DNA from 2 places in the Streptomyces sp. RG80 genome. Region 1 is predicted to be linked to the other one. Evidence: riboswitches for the same ligand, from Rfam matches in the RefSeq annotation. Region 1 holds a riboswitch; the other holds the start of a gene.
The links. A riboswitch is a leader RNA that binds a small molecule or an ion and turns the genes downstream of it on or off. The one in region 1 is predicted to bind ZMP and ZTP.
Positions count from the first base shown of each region.

Region 2: another riboswitch for ZMP and ZTP. It lies ahead of ABKA17_RS01150 (glycine hydroxymethyltransferase); the one in region 1 lies ahead of ABKA17_RS20815 (bifunctional 5,10-methylenetetrahydrofolate dehydrogenase/5,10-methenyltetrahydrofolate cyclohydrolase).

Region 1 is NZ_JBEAAJ010000006.1:383-7,153, reverse strand. It holds gene ABKA17_RS20845 (type III PLP-dependent enzyme) at 1-150, shown strand, start outside; gene ABKA17_RS20840 (aldehyde dehydrogenase family protein) at 161-1,621, opposite strand; gene ABKA17_RS20835 (hypothetical protein) at 1,766-2,062, opposite strand; gene ABKA17_RS20830 (nuclear transport factor 2 family protein) at 2,229-2,582, shown strand; gene ABKA17_RS20825 (MarR family winged helix-turn-helix transcriptional regulator) at 2,607-3,140, opposite strand; gene ABKA17_RS20820 (hypothetical protein) at 3,202-4,026, shown strand; ZMP/ZTP riboswitch at 4,031-4,115, shown strand; gene ABKA17_RS20815 (bifunctional 5,10-methylenetetrahydrofolate dehydrogenase/5,10-methenyltetrahydrofolate cyclohydrolase) at 4,137-4,985, shown strand; gene ABKA17_RS20810 (CU044_5270 family protein) at 4,987-5,877, opposite strand; gene ABKA17_RS20805 (RNA polymerase sigma factor) at 5,870-6,409, opposite strand; partial or broken gene ABKA17_RS20800 (cytochrome c oxidase subunit I) at 6,515-6,771, shown strand, end outside.
Region 2 is NZ_JBEAAJ010000001.1:240,048-246,818, forward strand. It holds gene ABKA17_RS01140 (glutathionylspermidine synthase family protein) at 1-505, shown strand, start outside; gene ABKA17_RS01145 (methyltransferase domain-containing protein) at 555-1,370, shown strand; ZMP/ZTP riboswitch at 1,518-1,607, shown strand; gene ABKA17_RS01150 (glycine hydroxymethyltransferase) at 1,650-3,101, shown strand; gene ABKA17_RS01155 (hypothetical protein) at 3,304-4,053, opposite strand; gene ABKA17_RS01160 (hypothetical protein) at 4,172-5,050, opposite strand; gene ABKA17_RS01165 (RNA polymerase sigma factor) at 5,058-5,660, opposite strand; gene trpS (tryptophan--tRNA ligase) at 5,750-6,763, shown strand.

The sequences.
Region 1 (6,771 bases):
CGGGTGGCCGCGCCCGGGCTGCGGGCCGGTGACCGGGTGGTGTTCGCGCTGGCGGGTGCCTACGCGTGGAACATCTCCCACCACGACTTCCTGATGCACCCCCGGCCCGGCTTCCACTTCCTGGACGCCGGACCGGAGGGGAGCTTCTAGGAGGGGTTCCCTAGAACGGGTAGTGCGCCTGCTGGGTGGCGATGGTCACCCAGCGGGTGTTGGAGAAGGCCTCCAGGCCCCAGCGTCCGCCGAAGCGGCCGTACCCGGAGGCCTTGAACCCGCCGAAGGGGGCCTGCGGTTCGTCGGCCACCGACTGATCGTTGATGTGCACGATGCCGGTGCGGATCCGGCGGGCGACGGCCAGGCCATGCGTGGCGTTCTCGGTGATGATGCCGCAGGTCAGACCGTTCTCGGTGTCGTTGGCGACGGCCACCGCGGTGTCGTCGTCGGAGAACGTCTCGACCACGCAGACCGGTCCGAACGCCTCGGCGTGGTACAACTCGGCGTCCTTCGGCACCTCGGTGAGGACGGTCGCCGGGTGCACCGCGCCGTCGGGCGTCCCGCCGCCGGTGAGGACCTTCGCGCCCTTGGCGACCGCGTCCTCGACCAGCCCGGCCACGCGCTGCGCTGCGGAGGCGGCGACCAGCGGCCCGACCACGGTGTGCGGGTCGTTCGGGTCGCCGGCCTGCAACGAGGCCGTCTTGGCGGTGAACTTCCGGGTGAACTCCTCGGCCAGCGACTCGTGGACGAGTATCCGGTCGCCGGACATGCAGATCTGCCCGGCGTTCATGAAGACGCTGAAGGTGACGGCGTCCACGGCGTAGTCGACGTCCGCGTCGGCCAGCACGATGACGGAGTTCTTGCCGCCCAACTCCAGCACGGCGGGCTTGAGATGGCGGGCCGCGTGCTCGCCGATGATCCGTCCCACGCCGGTGGAGCCGGTGAAGTTCACCGCCCGCACCCGCTCGTCGGCGATGAGCGCCTCGGCGATCTCGGCGGCGTCCTCGCGGGCGTTGGTGACGACGTTGAGCACGCCGTCGGGCAGTCCGGCCTCGCGCAGCACGTCGGCCACGAAGAGCGCGCAGGCGATCGGCGCGTCCTCGCTCGCCTTGACGACGACGGTGTTGCCGGCGGCGAGCGGCGCGGCGACCGCCCGTACGCCGAGGATGACCGGAGCGTTCCACGGCGCGAACGCCGCGACCACGCCGACCGGTTCACGGACCGCGAGGCCGAGCGCGCCCTGCTCCTGTGCGGTGAGGACCTCACCGCGCGGCGCCGTCACGGCGGCGGCCGCCTCCCGCAGCATGTTCGCCGCGAGGTAGACGTTGAAGTGCGCCCAGGGCCGGGTACCGCCGGCCTCGTGGGCCATCAGTTCGGCGACCTGGTCGCCCTTGCCGTCGAGCAGGTCGGCGGCCTTCAGCAGGATCGCGCGACGGGCGAACGGGGCCAGCTCGGCCCACGCGGGGAACGCCGCCTCGGCCGCGTCCACGGCCCGCGTCACGTCCTTCGGCCCCGCGGCCGCGACGGTCGCGTACACCTCGCCCGTGTAGGGGTTGACGTCCTCCGCCGTGCGGCCGGAGTCGGCGGGCACGTCCTTGCCGCCGATGAACAGTTCGCGGGTGATGGGCATGATGCGGACCTCTTTGTTCGCCACGTGAACCATGATTCATTTCTTGTCCGCATGCTCTGTTTACCGGACAACAATGTCAAGGGCCGCCCGGCTGTGCTTGGTTTTCGGCCGGGCGGCCCTCGGGGTGAACGTGACGCGGGTGGATCAGTACTGGATCCCCGGCAGCAGCTGGGTGACGGGGGCGGCCAGGTCGGTGACCTGGCTCAGCTGGTTGAGGTCGTTCAGCCGGTTGAGCTGCGCCAGCTGCGCGGAGGGGCGCGGAAGCTCGCCCTTGTACTCCGCCGGCATGTCCGTGACGGACAGCGAGTCGAGCGTGGCGATCGGGCTCAGCGCGGTCGTGTCGAGGCCGTCCAGCGGAGCCGCGCTCGCCATCGGGGCGGCGAGGCCGGTGACACCGGCGGCGAGGCCGACGACAGCGGCGATACGTCGAGTGGAGATCATGTTTCAGCAACGCCGACGGACCCTCCACGGACACGGGCAGCGGGCTCCGCTCACCCGTCAGGCTCAGTGCCGGTTGCGCTTGCCGAGCCCGGCGGGGCGGAGGAGTCTCTTAGAAGAGGCCCACGCAGCCCACTCCCCTCGGCCGCGGGCCTCGTCGGAGGTCATCATGGGCACCGCTTTCAACACCGAGACCCTGCGCCGCAGCATCGAGGGAAACACGGCGGCGAATCTGCTGTCGCTCTACGCGGACGACGCGGAACTGCGCGTCGTGGACCACAACACACAGCCCAGCAGCCCGAGGGTCCTGCACGGCCGGGACGAGATCGGCGCGCTCCTGGAGGACGTCTACAGCCGCGACATGACGCACAAGCTCGAACGCTGTGTCGTGGACGGCGACAACGCCGCGTTCAGCGAGAGCTGTCTGTACTCGGACGGGGTGCGGGTGCTCTCCGAGTCGATGATCACGCTGCGCGACGGGAAGATCGCCGAGCAGGTCATGATCCAGGCATGGGACGAATAGGGAGGCTGCTGCCGAAGGTCCAGATCACGTCCCGGTTGAGCTGGACCTTCTCGGTGCGGTCGGCACCGGTCCCGACTCCGCGGCCACGACCAGTTTCCGCAACAGGTCGGCCAGCGTCCGTTGCTCTGCTGCGGTCAGTACTGCGAGGAGCGCGACCTCGCCCGCTTCCTCCGACGCCGCGTGCTGTTCGAACGCGGCGTATCCGGCGTCGGTGAGCCGGACCCGTACCCGGCGGCGGTCGGCGCTCTCGTGGGTGCGGCCGATGAGGCCGGCCTCCTCCAGCGGCCCGAGGCGGGCGGAGAGCGCGCCCCGGGTCAGGCCCATCAGGTCGGCGAGGTGCGAGGGGCTCGTGGTGTACGGCGGACCGAGCCGGCGCAGGGTCAGCAGCACTTTGTACTGCCAGTGCGGCAGCCCGTCGGAGTCGAGGGTGTCGCGGCGGGCCTGCGAGGCGTGCCGGGCCAGGATGGCCAGCCGCGCGTAGACGGCCTCCTTGACCGGGTCCATCCAGTCGAGTTCCTTCGACCACACCTCGACGTGCCGGTCGACCGAGTCCTCCATTACCTGCCTCCCGCAATGGTTTTCTTGTGGATAGTTTTTCGCCTGACTACCTTCCCCGGTCATGACGACCACCACGAGCACAACCGTCGATTTCCCCGAACTCCTCGCGGCCGCCCGCGAGTTGTCGCTGGCGGGACGGTGGGACCGGGCGCTGCGCCTGCTGGACGCGACGACCCCGGCCACCTCCGAGGACCACGCACTCCACCGTCTCGCGGCGGCCGAAGCCGCCCTCCAGAGCGACTGGTTCGGCGGTACGGACCTGGCGGCCGAGCGCATCGCGGCCGTGCCCCGGGATTCCGGCTGGGACCTCGGCTTCCTGCGGCTGCGGCACGACTACTTCCGGCTGCTGCGCACCGACGGCACGTTCCGGCCCGGCCCCGCGGGCAAGGACCCCGAAGCCCTCGCGCGGATCCGGCGCGACGCGCTCGACCTGCGCGAAGGCGCCCCCGACAAGGTGCGCCGGGGCTGGGCCGCCATGTATCTCGGGCTGATCGCCGACAACCTCTTCGCCGAACGCACCGCGGCGCCCGCCCACTACGAGGCCGCCCTGCACGCCGGCGAGTCGGGCGGCGACGATCTGCTGGTCCGCGAGGCGCTGCGGCACCTCGGCGACCACGACCACGACGGCGGCGACCACGACAGCGCCCGGGCGCGCTGGCAGCGGGCCACGGCGCTCGGGGCGCGGGCGGGCATGGTCCCCGGCATGCTCACCCAGCTGATGCTGCTGGCGGTGCTCGCGAGGGACACGGGCGACGAGGCGGGGGCTCGGGCGCTGGCGACGGAGATCGCCCGCTGGGCCGGGGCGATCGGCGCAGGCCCCGTGCACGAGCAGGCGGCCGGCTTCCTGGCCGGGGCCGATCCGACGGCGCCTCCCTCGGAGGGTTAGGCTGTCGGCGGGCCGTGACTGGCGCTGAGGTGGAGCACCACCGGGGAGCGGCTCGCAGGATCCCGATGCCGTGCGCCTGGGCGAACCGACTACCAGCCCAGGAGTGGATCATGTCTCAGGCTCGTCTCATGGACGGCACCGCGCTCGCCGCGCGGATCGTGGCGGAGACCGGCAATCGCGCCGCCGACCTCACCGAACGCACCGGCACCACCCCGTGTCTCGCGACCGTACTGGTCGGCGCGGACCCCGCGTCCGTGACGTACGTCCGGATGAAGCAGAACCGCTGCCGCAAGGCCGGCATCGCCTCCCGGCACGTGGAGCTGCCCGCGGCGACGACCACCGAGGAACTGGTGGGCACGCTCAGAGCGCTCTCCGCCGACCCCGCCGTGCACGGCATTCTGCTCCAGCACCCGATGGGCGAACACATCGACGAGCGGGCCGCGTTCGAGGCGATCGCACCGGAGAAGGACGTCGACGGCGTCACCTTCGCCTCGTTCGCGACGATGAGCTTCGGCCTGCCGGGCTTCGTGTCCTGCACGCCCGGCGGCATCATGCGGCTGCTCGACGAGTACGACGTCGACCCGTCCGGCAAGCGGGCGGTGGTCGTCGGCCGCAGCGCGATCCTCGGCAAGCCGGCCGGCATGCTGCTGCTCGCCCGCGACGCCACGGTGACGTACTGCCACTCGCGTACGGCGGACCTGTCCGCGGCCGTCCGTGAGGCGGACATCGTGGTCGCCGCCGTGGGCCGGGCGCGGCTCATCAAGGGCCAGGACATCAAGCCCGGCGCCGTCGTGCTCGACGCCGGGTACAACGAGGGGAACGTCGGTGACGTCGACTTCGACTCCGCGGTGGAGCGGGCCTCGCTGATCACCCCGGTGCCGGGCGGCGTGGGTCCGATGACGATCGCCACACTGCTGGAGCAGACGGTGGACGCCGCCGCCCGGCAGCTCGGAGTCTGAGTCAGCGCGTCCAGGCCCGGTAGTCCATCACGTCACCGGCTTTGACGCCGTACTCGGGATCCGCCTCGGTGAAGGTGGTCTCCAGACCGAGTACGGCGCCGCCGGCCGGGTCCATGATCAGCATCCGGCGGGTGGCCGCCTGCTGGTACACATACGCCTGGCCGCGCCGCCCGAGCCGGTCGGTGACCTGTCCGACGGGCTTCAGCCCTTCGGCGTCGGCCAGCATCTCGGCCACCGTCGCGGACTCACGGGCGCCGAGGGTCCAGGTGTCGAGGAGGACCGCGACGCCGTCGAGAAGCCCGCCGGTGTCCAGCGCGGTGTCGGTGTGCGTGGCCTCCTGGAGGTAGGCGCGCAGCCGGGCGACGTCGTGCGGGGGCGGCGACTGCGGCGGGGCGTCGCTCCAACTCGGCGGATAGGTCCGTGTGGTGCGGTCGTGGCCGTCGTCGACGGTCACCGTGTGGCTGTCGTCGGCGTTCCACCGCACGACACGCTCCTCCGGGAACGTGATCGGCGGCTCGTCCTCGCTCATGCCGAGGCTCCACGACTTCACATGGGTGCCTTTGCGCAGCTCGAGCGAGCTGTCGACCGCTCGGGCCCGCTTCGCCAGGGTCGCCAGGGACACGGGGGTGGAGTCGGCGCGTACGACGAGCGGGCGGGGGGCGGCGGCCGCCGGCGTGGTGGTCTGGTCGGTGAGCAGCAGCGCCGCCACCAGCGCACCGACGACGGCCGTGGCCGCCAGCCCCCAGAGAAGTCGGGGGCGGCGGGATGTCCGTTGCCGCATCAGCCGGCTCAGCCGTCGCTCGGCGTGGTGGTCCAGGGGTCCGTCGCCGAAGTGCGGGCCGTCGGTGGGGACCGGGTTGGCTCGGCGCAGGAGTTCGAGTTCGTCAGCCATGGCCGTTCTCCTTCAGGGCGGCGGCGGTCTTGGGGCCCATGCGGTCGATCTCGGATCTCAGCCGGCGCCGCGCCCGGTGCAGCCGCATCGACGCGGCGCGGGTGCCGCAGCCGAGGGCGACCGCCACCTCCTCGACGCCGAGTTCCTCCCAGGCTGTCAGCCGCAGCACCTCCTGGTCGGCCGGGGAGAGCCGGGCCAGCGCCTCGTGCACCCAGGCCCCGGGGGCCTCCGTGTCGGGGCCCGCCTCGATGTGCCGCCCGTGGGCCGTGTCGTCGTTGCCCAGCCGGTCCACCAGCCGCCGCCGGCGCCCCTGTCCGCGTACCGCGTTGGCCAGGCATTTCCGTGCCACCCCGTACAGCCAGGGCAGCGGGGACTGCGGGAGGTCGGCCCGGCGGCGCCAGGCGACGGTGAACGCCTCCGCCACCACTTCCTCGACCTCGTTCATACGCCCGTCCAGTCGCCGCGCGACATAGCGGCTGACCGCCCAGTAGTGCTCGCGATAGGCAGCGGCGAAGTTGTCGTCGTCGCTCATGTTCCGTTCTTGTCCGGCACCCCGGGGATCGTCACACCCTCTTCCGTGATTCTCGTCGCGCCCCTGAAGTGTGACGTCCCGGGCGGGCGCGGACACAGGCGGGGCATGAGGCACCTCAAGTGGCTGACGACCACGGATCACAAGACGATCGGAACGCTGTATCTGGTCACGTCGTTCACGTTCTTCTGCATCGGTGGTCTGCTGGCGCTGTTCATGCGCGCCGAGCTGGCCCGGCCGGGTCTGCAGATCATGTCGAACGAGCAGTTCAACCAGGCGTTCACGATGCACGGCACGATCATGCTGCTGATGTTCGCGACGCCGCTGTTCGCCGGCTTCGCGAACTGGATCATGCCGCTCCAGAT
Region 2 (6,771 bases), on a different contig from region 1:
GCTCCGCTTCATCCGCAGCTGCTTCAAGCTCTACCCCTGGGAGTGGCTGACCACCGACCGCTTCGCCGACCACGTCCTGGACACCCTCGACAACGGCGGCGGCACCGGCAGCACCCTGTGGATCGAACCCGCCTGGAAGATGCTGCTGAGCAACAAGGCGCTCCTGGCGATCCTCTGGGAGCTGTACCCGGGCCACCCCAACCTCCTGCCCGCCTACCTTGACGGGCCAAGGGAGTTGGCCGAATCGAAGGGGTACGTCGCCAAGCCGCTGCTGGGCCGTGAAGGCGCCGGCGTGACGATCCACGATCCGGGCACCCCCGCACCCGCTCCACGCGAAGAACCCTGCTGCTACCAGGAGTTGGCGCCCCTGCCCGACTTCGACGGCAACCGTGTCGTCCTCGGCGCCTGGGTCGTCGAGGACGAGTCCGCGGGGCTCGGCATCCGGGAGTCGTCCGGTCCGGTGACTGACGAATACGCGCGCTTCCTGCCCCACGTGATCCTCTGACACGCCACAATGACCGGCCCGTGACGAACGGAACGGAGAGGGGCGATCGGTGAGCGATACGGCCACGGTGGAGAACGGGTACATCTTCGACCCGTCCTGGGAGCGCGAACACAGCCGGCTCAGTGCGCTGGAGGAGATCTACGACGGCCAGAGCCGCCACCGGCTGACCGAGTCAGGGGTCACCGAGGGCTGGCGCTGTCTGGAGGTGGGCTGCGGCGCCGGCAGCATCGCCCGCTGGCTGGCCCGCCAGGTCGGCGCCGCGGGGCGGGTCCTCGCCGTCGACCTCGACACCCGCTTCGCCGGCGCCCACACGCTGTCCAACCTGGAGGTGCGCCGACACGACATCCTCGCCGAGCCGCTCCCCGACGCCCCCTTCGACCTCGTGCACGCGCGGGCCGTGGTGGAACACCTCGCCGACCGCGACGAGGCCCTTCGGCGCATGGCCGCCGCGACCCGACCCGGCGGGTGGGTGGTCGTGGAGGACTTCGACATCGACGGGCCGATGTACCCGGCCGCCGCCCGCTACTACCCGCCCGAGTACCTGGAGGTCGCCGAGCGCCTCGGCCGCGCACTCCGGGCCGCCTTCGGCGCCGCGGGAGTGGACCCCGGCACCGGCCGCCGCCTGCCGCAGGCACTGACGGACGCGGGCCTCACCGACGTCGGCGCGGAGGTCTACGCCCCGGTGCTGACCGGCGGCAGCGCGGCCTTCTTCCCCCTCACCCTGCGCTCACTGCGGCCACGACTGCTGGAGACGGGCGAGGTGAGCGACGCGGACATCGAGGACGTGATCACCATGACCAAGAGCCGGGGGACCACCTACATCCCCAACTTCATGGTCGTCGCCTGGGGCCGCAAGCCGTCCTGAAAGCGGGCCGCCCTGAAGGCGAGCCGTCCTATAGCCGAGCCGCCCTGAAGCCGAGCCGCCCGGCCCCCGCGAGCCCCGGAACAGGGCGGCTCCTCGCTCGCATGGTGGACGTAGGACCGCCGCCGTCCGGCGCGCCCGGTAGGCTGCCTGACAGGCCGTGACTGGCGCGCTGGGATGGGACGGACCATCGGGGAGCGGCCTGTGAGTGATCAAGTGCCGTGCGCCTGGGCCGAACCGTGAATCGTGACCGCAACCCGCCACGCCATCCGGAGGCCGCACATGTCGGAGCAGCAGCCCCTCTCCACCGAGTCCACCGCCTTCCGCGCCGCCCTCGATGTGATCCGCGCCGTCGAGCCGCGCGTCGCCGACGCCATCGGCCAGGAGGTCCACGATCAGCGCGAGATGCTCAAGCTGATCGCCTCCGAGAACTACGCCTCCCCGGCCACCCTCCTCGCGATGGGCAACTGGTTCAGCGACAAGTACGCCGAGGGCACCATCGGCCGGCGCTTCTACGCCGGCTGTCGCAACGTCGACACCGTCGAGTCCCTCGCCGCCGAGCACGCCAGGGAACTCTTCGGCGCCCGCCACGCCTACGTCCAGCCGCACTCCGGCATCGACGCCAACCTGGTCGCCTTCTGGTCCGTCCTCGCCGACCGCGTCGAGGTCCCCTTCCTGGAGAAGACCGGCGTCCGCCAGGTCAACGACCTCACCGACGCCGACTGGGCCGAGCTCCGCCAGGCCTTCGGCAACCAGCGCATGCTCGGCATGTCGCTGGACGCCGGCGGTCACCTCACCCACGGCTTCCGCCCGAACATCTCCGGCAAGATGTTCGACCAGCGCTCCTACGGCACCGACCCGGCGACCGGGCTGATCGACTACGAGGCGCTGCGGGTGTCCGCCCGTGAGTTCAAGCCGCTCATCATCGTCGCCGGCTACTCCGCCTACCCCCGTCTGGTGAACTTCCGCATCATGCGCGAGATCGCCGACGAGGTCGGCGCGACCCTGATGGTGGACATGGCGCACTTCGCCGGCCTGGTCGCGGGCAAGGTGCTGACCGGTGACTTCGACCCGGTCCCGCACGCCCAGATCGTCACCACCACCACCCACAAGTCGCTGCGCGGCCCGCGCGGTGGCATGGTCCTGTGCGACGACTCCCTCAAGGACCAGGTCGACCGCGGCTGCCCGATGGTCCTCGGCGGCCCGCTCCCGCACGTCATGGCCGCCAAGGCCGTCGCCCTCGCCGAGGCCCGGCAGCCCGCCTTCCAGGACTACGCGCAGCGGATCGTCGACAACTCCCGCGCCCTCGCCGAGGGCCTGATGCGCCGCGGCGCGACCCTGGTGACCGGCGGCACCGACAACCACCTCAACCTGATCGACGTCGCCACCTCCTACGGCCTCACCGGCCGCCAGGCCGAGGCCGCCCTCCTCGACTCCGGCATCGTCACCAACCGCAACGCGATCCCGGCCGACCCGAACGGCGCCTGGTACACCTCCGGCATCCGCATCGGCACCCCCGCCCTCACCACGCGTGGTCTGGGGACCGCCGAGATGGACGAGGTCGCCGGCCTCATCGACCGCGTTCTGACCACCACCGAGCAGGGCACCACCAAGTCGGGAGCGCCCTCCAAGGCGTCGCACGTCCTCGACCCCAAGGTCGCCGACGAGATCTCGCACCGCGCCACCGACCTCGTCGCGGGCTTCCCGCTGTACCCGGAGATCGACCTGGGCTGATCAACGCCCTCTTGAGTTGTCAAAGACCGGCGACTCTCACAGGTCGATGAGTTCCTGACGTGGTTCCTCCCGCGGCGGTCCGGCTCCCCGCCGGTCCGCCGCGCGGCGTGTCAGCAGGGTCCCGCCCGCGCCACCGCCCCACCGACGGGGCCCAGGGCGACCCCGGCGACCAGCCCTGCCGCGGCCGCCCGGAAGCAGGCCCTCATATGTCCCTCAGTTCCTGCCGGGGCCCCGGCTCCCGTGTCCGCCACCGCCGCAGCGCCGGTACCGCCTCCGGCAGCCGGAGGGCGAAGGGGCGCAGCATCAGCGTCAGCACCGCCCCCGCCGCGAGGCCCGGCAGCGCCCACCACCAGTCGGTGTCGCCGCCCGACCCCGGCCCCGACCGCTGGGCCGACGCTGCTGCGGATGCCGACTCGGTGGTCTCCGGCGCCGCCCCCTCCGTGCCGGATGTGTCCCAGGGCGGCGGGTACTCCACCGCGGAATCGCCGGCGGAGGTCTCGCCCATCACATCCAGGTCCTCGAGGAGGCCACGGAGCACGGCGGGCTGGTCCGCCCGGTGCCAGGTGCCGTTCCCCGGCGCGTCCAGGCTCGCCGCCGTGTGTATCCAGACCGCCTCGGAGTCCACCGCCGGATAGACCCGGTCCACCCGCCAGGGCGTCACGTCGTGCACCAGCCACGTGACGTTGATCTGCGGACCGGCCACCAGATCGGCCTCGGGCGGTTTGGCCGCCGTGCCTTTGCCCGGTTGGCCGAGGAGCCGCTCCAACACGCCGTACTGCCGGTCGGAGTGGTACAGCGACGCCGTCTCCGCGCTCTCCGGCGAGACGATCAGCACGCTCGTCGGCCCACCGGCCGCCGCGGGCCCCGCACCCCACAACGTGAGCCCGAGAGCCGCCGCCAACACCCCCGCCAGCGCCGCCAGTCGGCCTCCGCCACCCCTTTGGCCACTCATCCGTCCGTGCATCAGAACCCCCAACCAGCCGATGCCGTACGGCCCGCCCCCGTCTCCGCGAGCCGCGTGTCACTTCTGGTACACCGCCCGACCCGCCGAGGTTCCCACCCCGGCCGCACTATTTCGGAGGCTGCACCGGCGACTTCGCGATCTCCACCGCCCGCGCCTTCGACGCGACGCCCTCCAGCCGCAGCGTCACGTCCTCGGCGCCCACCGCACGGCTCCACAGCAGCGTCGGCCCGGCGGTCCGCTCCTGCCGCGTGTAGCGCTTCCCGTCCGGGTCCACCAGCCAGAAGCTCAACAGGTGGGGGCGCGGAAACCACAGCGCCGTGTCGCTGCCCGCGCCCGCGTCCGAAGAGGCGTCTTCCAGCGAGATCCACTCCGGCTGCTCGCGCACGGTCTTGGCGAAGCTGATGTCCAGCCCCGCCGCGAACTGGTCCAGCCGGATCGTCTTCCCGTGCTCGCGCCAGCACAGACCGACCAGGAACCGCCCCTGCCGCTCACCGGTCACCGACACCGCGTCCGGGGAGCCGAGCGCCTCCGGCACCAGCGGTGCGAAGCCGGCCCGCCGCTCGGCCTGCGCGAGGGACACCGAGCGCCCGCAGCCCGGCACCTCGGCGCCGGGCGAGGGCACCGCCGACGGGTCGTACCGCACCTCGACGCCGCCGAAGTCGAACCAGTCGTAGACCGCGGCCCGCACCGGTGGTGTGACCGCCAGCACGGTCAGGAGTCCGCACAGTGCCGCGGTCAGGGAGCGCCACCGCAGCCGTGTCCAGCGCCGCACCGCGATCAGCCGCTCACGGGGACCCGAGCGCTCGGGCACCGGGACCGGCACGTGCTCGGCGAGTATCTGGCCCAGCACCCGCTCCACCATCGTCTCGGAGTCGAGGGCGCCACCGGTCCCGCCGGTACCGGACGCGTCCAGCGACCTGCCCAGCGCCCGCAGCTCTTCCGGCAGCCCCCCGGGACCGCGGCCACCCTCACCGTCGTACGGCATTCGCCCCTCACTCACGCTCGTCACCCCCTTTCCGAGGCTCGAAATCCGGCAGCAGTCGGCCCAGTTTCCGCAGGGCGCGGTTCAGCCGGGACTTGACCGTGCCCCGGGGCCAGCCCAGGGCCTGGGCCGTCTCGGACTCGTCCATCTCCAGCAGATAGCGGTAGGTGACGACCAGGCGGTGTTCCTCGCTCAGCTTCTCCAGGGCCGTCAGCAGGGCCGCGCGGCGCTCCGTCTCGAGTGTCGCGACCGCCGGGTCCGCCGATTCCGGTATCAGCGGCTCCGTCTCCACGAAGGCCGCCTCCCGGCCGGCGAGCGTGCGCTGCCGGGCCGCCGTACGCACTGTGTTCCTCGTCTCATTGGCGACGATCGACAGCAGCCACGGCCGGAACGCCGCCCCGTCCTTGAACCTGCCCAGCGCGCAGTACGCCTTGACGAAGGCCTGCTGCACCACGTCCTCCGCGTCCGCACCCGCCCCCAGTGCCGCGGCCGCCCGGAGCGCGATGCCCGTGTGGGCGCGCACCAGCTCCGCATACGCCTCGGCCTCCCCGGCGCGTACGCGTGCGATCACCGCGGCCTCATCGACGATGCGGCCCCCCTCCCGCGTTCTCACACTCTTGTTACACCGCAGGAGACGGATCGGTTCCCATCTGTTTCCGACCAGTTCCGGATCGGGGCCCGACACCTGAGAGAATGGTGAGCATGGCCTCTGATCGTCCTCGCGTGCTCTCCGGAATCCAGCCCACCGCGGGCTCGTTCCACCTCGGCAACTACCTCGGCGCCGTCCGTCAGTGGGTGGCCCTGCAGGAGTCCCACGACGCGTTCTACATGGTCGTCGACCTGCACGCGATCACGATCCCCCAGGACCCGGCCGAGCTGCGCGCCAACACCCGGCTCGCCGCCGCCCAGCTGCTGGCCGCGGGCCTCGACCCCGAGCGCTGCACGCTGTTCGTCCAGAGCCACGTCCCCGAGCACGCCCAGCTCGCCTGGATCATGAACTGCCTCACCGGCTTCGGCGAGGCCTCCCGCATGACCCAGTTCAAGGACAAGTCCGCCAAGCAGGGCGCCGACCGCGCGAGTGTCGGCCTCTTCACGTACCCGATCCTCCAGGTCGCGGACATCCTGCTGTACCAGGCCAACGAGGTCCCGGTCGGCGAGGACCAGCGCCAGCACATCGAGCTCACCCGTGACCTCGCCACGCGCTTCAACGGCCGGTTCGGCGAGACCTTCACGCTTCCGAAGCCGTACATCCTCAAGGAGACGGCGAAGATCTACGACCTTCAGGAGCCGTCGATCAAGATGAGCAAGTCGGCGTCCACGCCGAAGGGCCTCATCAACCTCCTCGACGAGCCGAAGACCACCGCCAAGAAGGTCAAGAGCGCGGTCACCGACACCGACACCGTCATCCGCTTCGACACCGTGGAGAAGCCGGGCATCAGCAACCTGCTCAGCATCTACTCGACCCTCACGGGTACCGGAATCGCGGAACTGGAGCAGAAGTACGACGGCAAGGGCTACGGTGCGCTCAAGACGGACCTCGCCGAGGTCATGGTCGAGTTCGTGACGCCGTTCCGGGAGCGCACCCAGCAGTACCTGGACGACCCCGAGACGCTGGACTCGATCCTGGCCAAGGGTGCGGAGAAGGCGCGCGCGGTCGCCGCGGAGACGCTGTCCCAGGCCTATGACCGGGTCGGCTTCCTGCCCGCCAAGCACTGAGGCGCAAG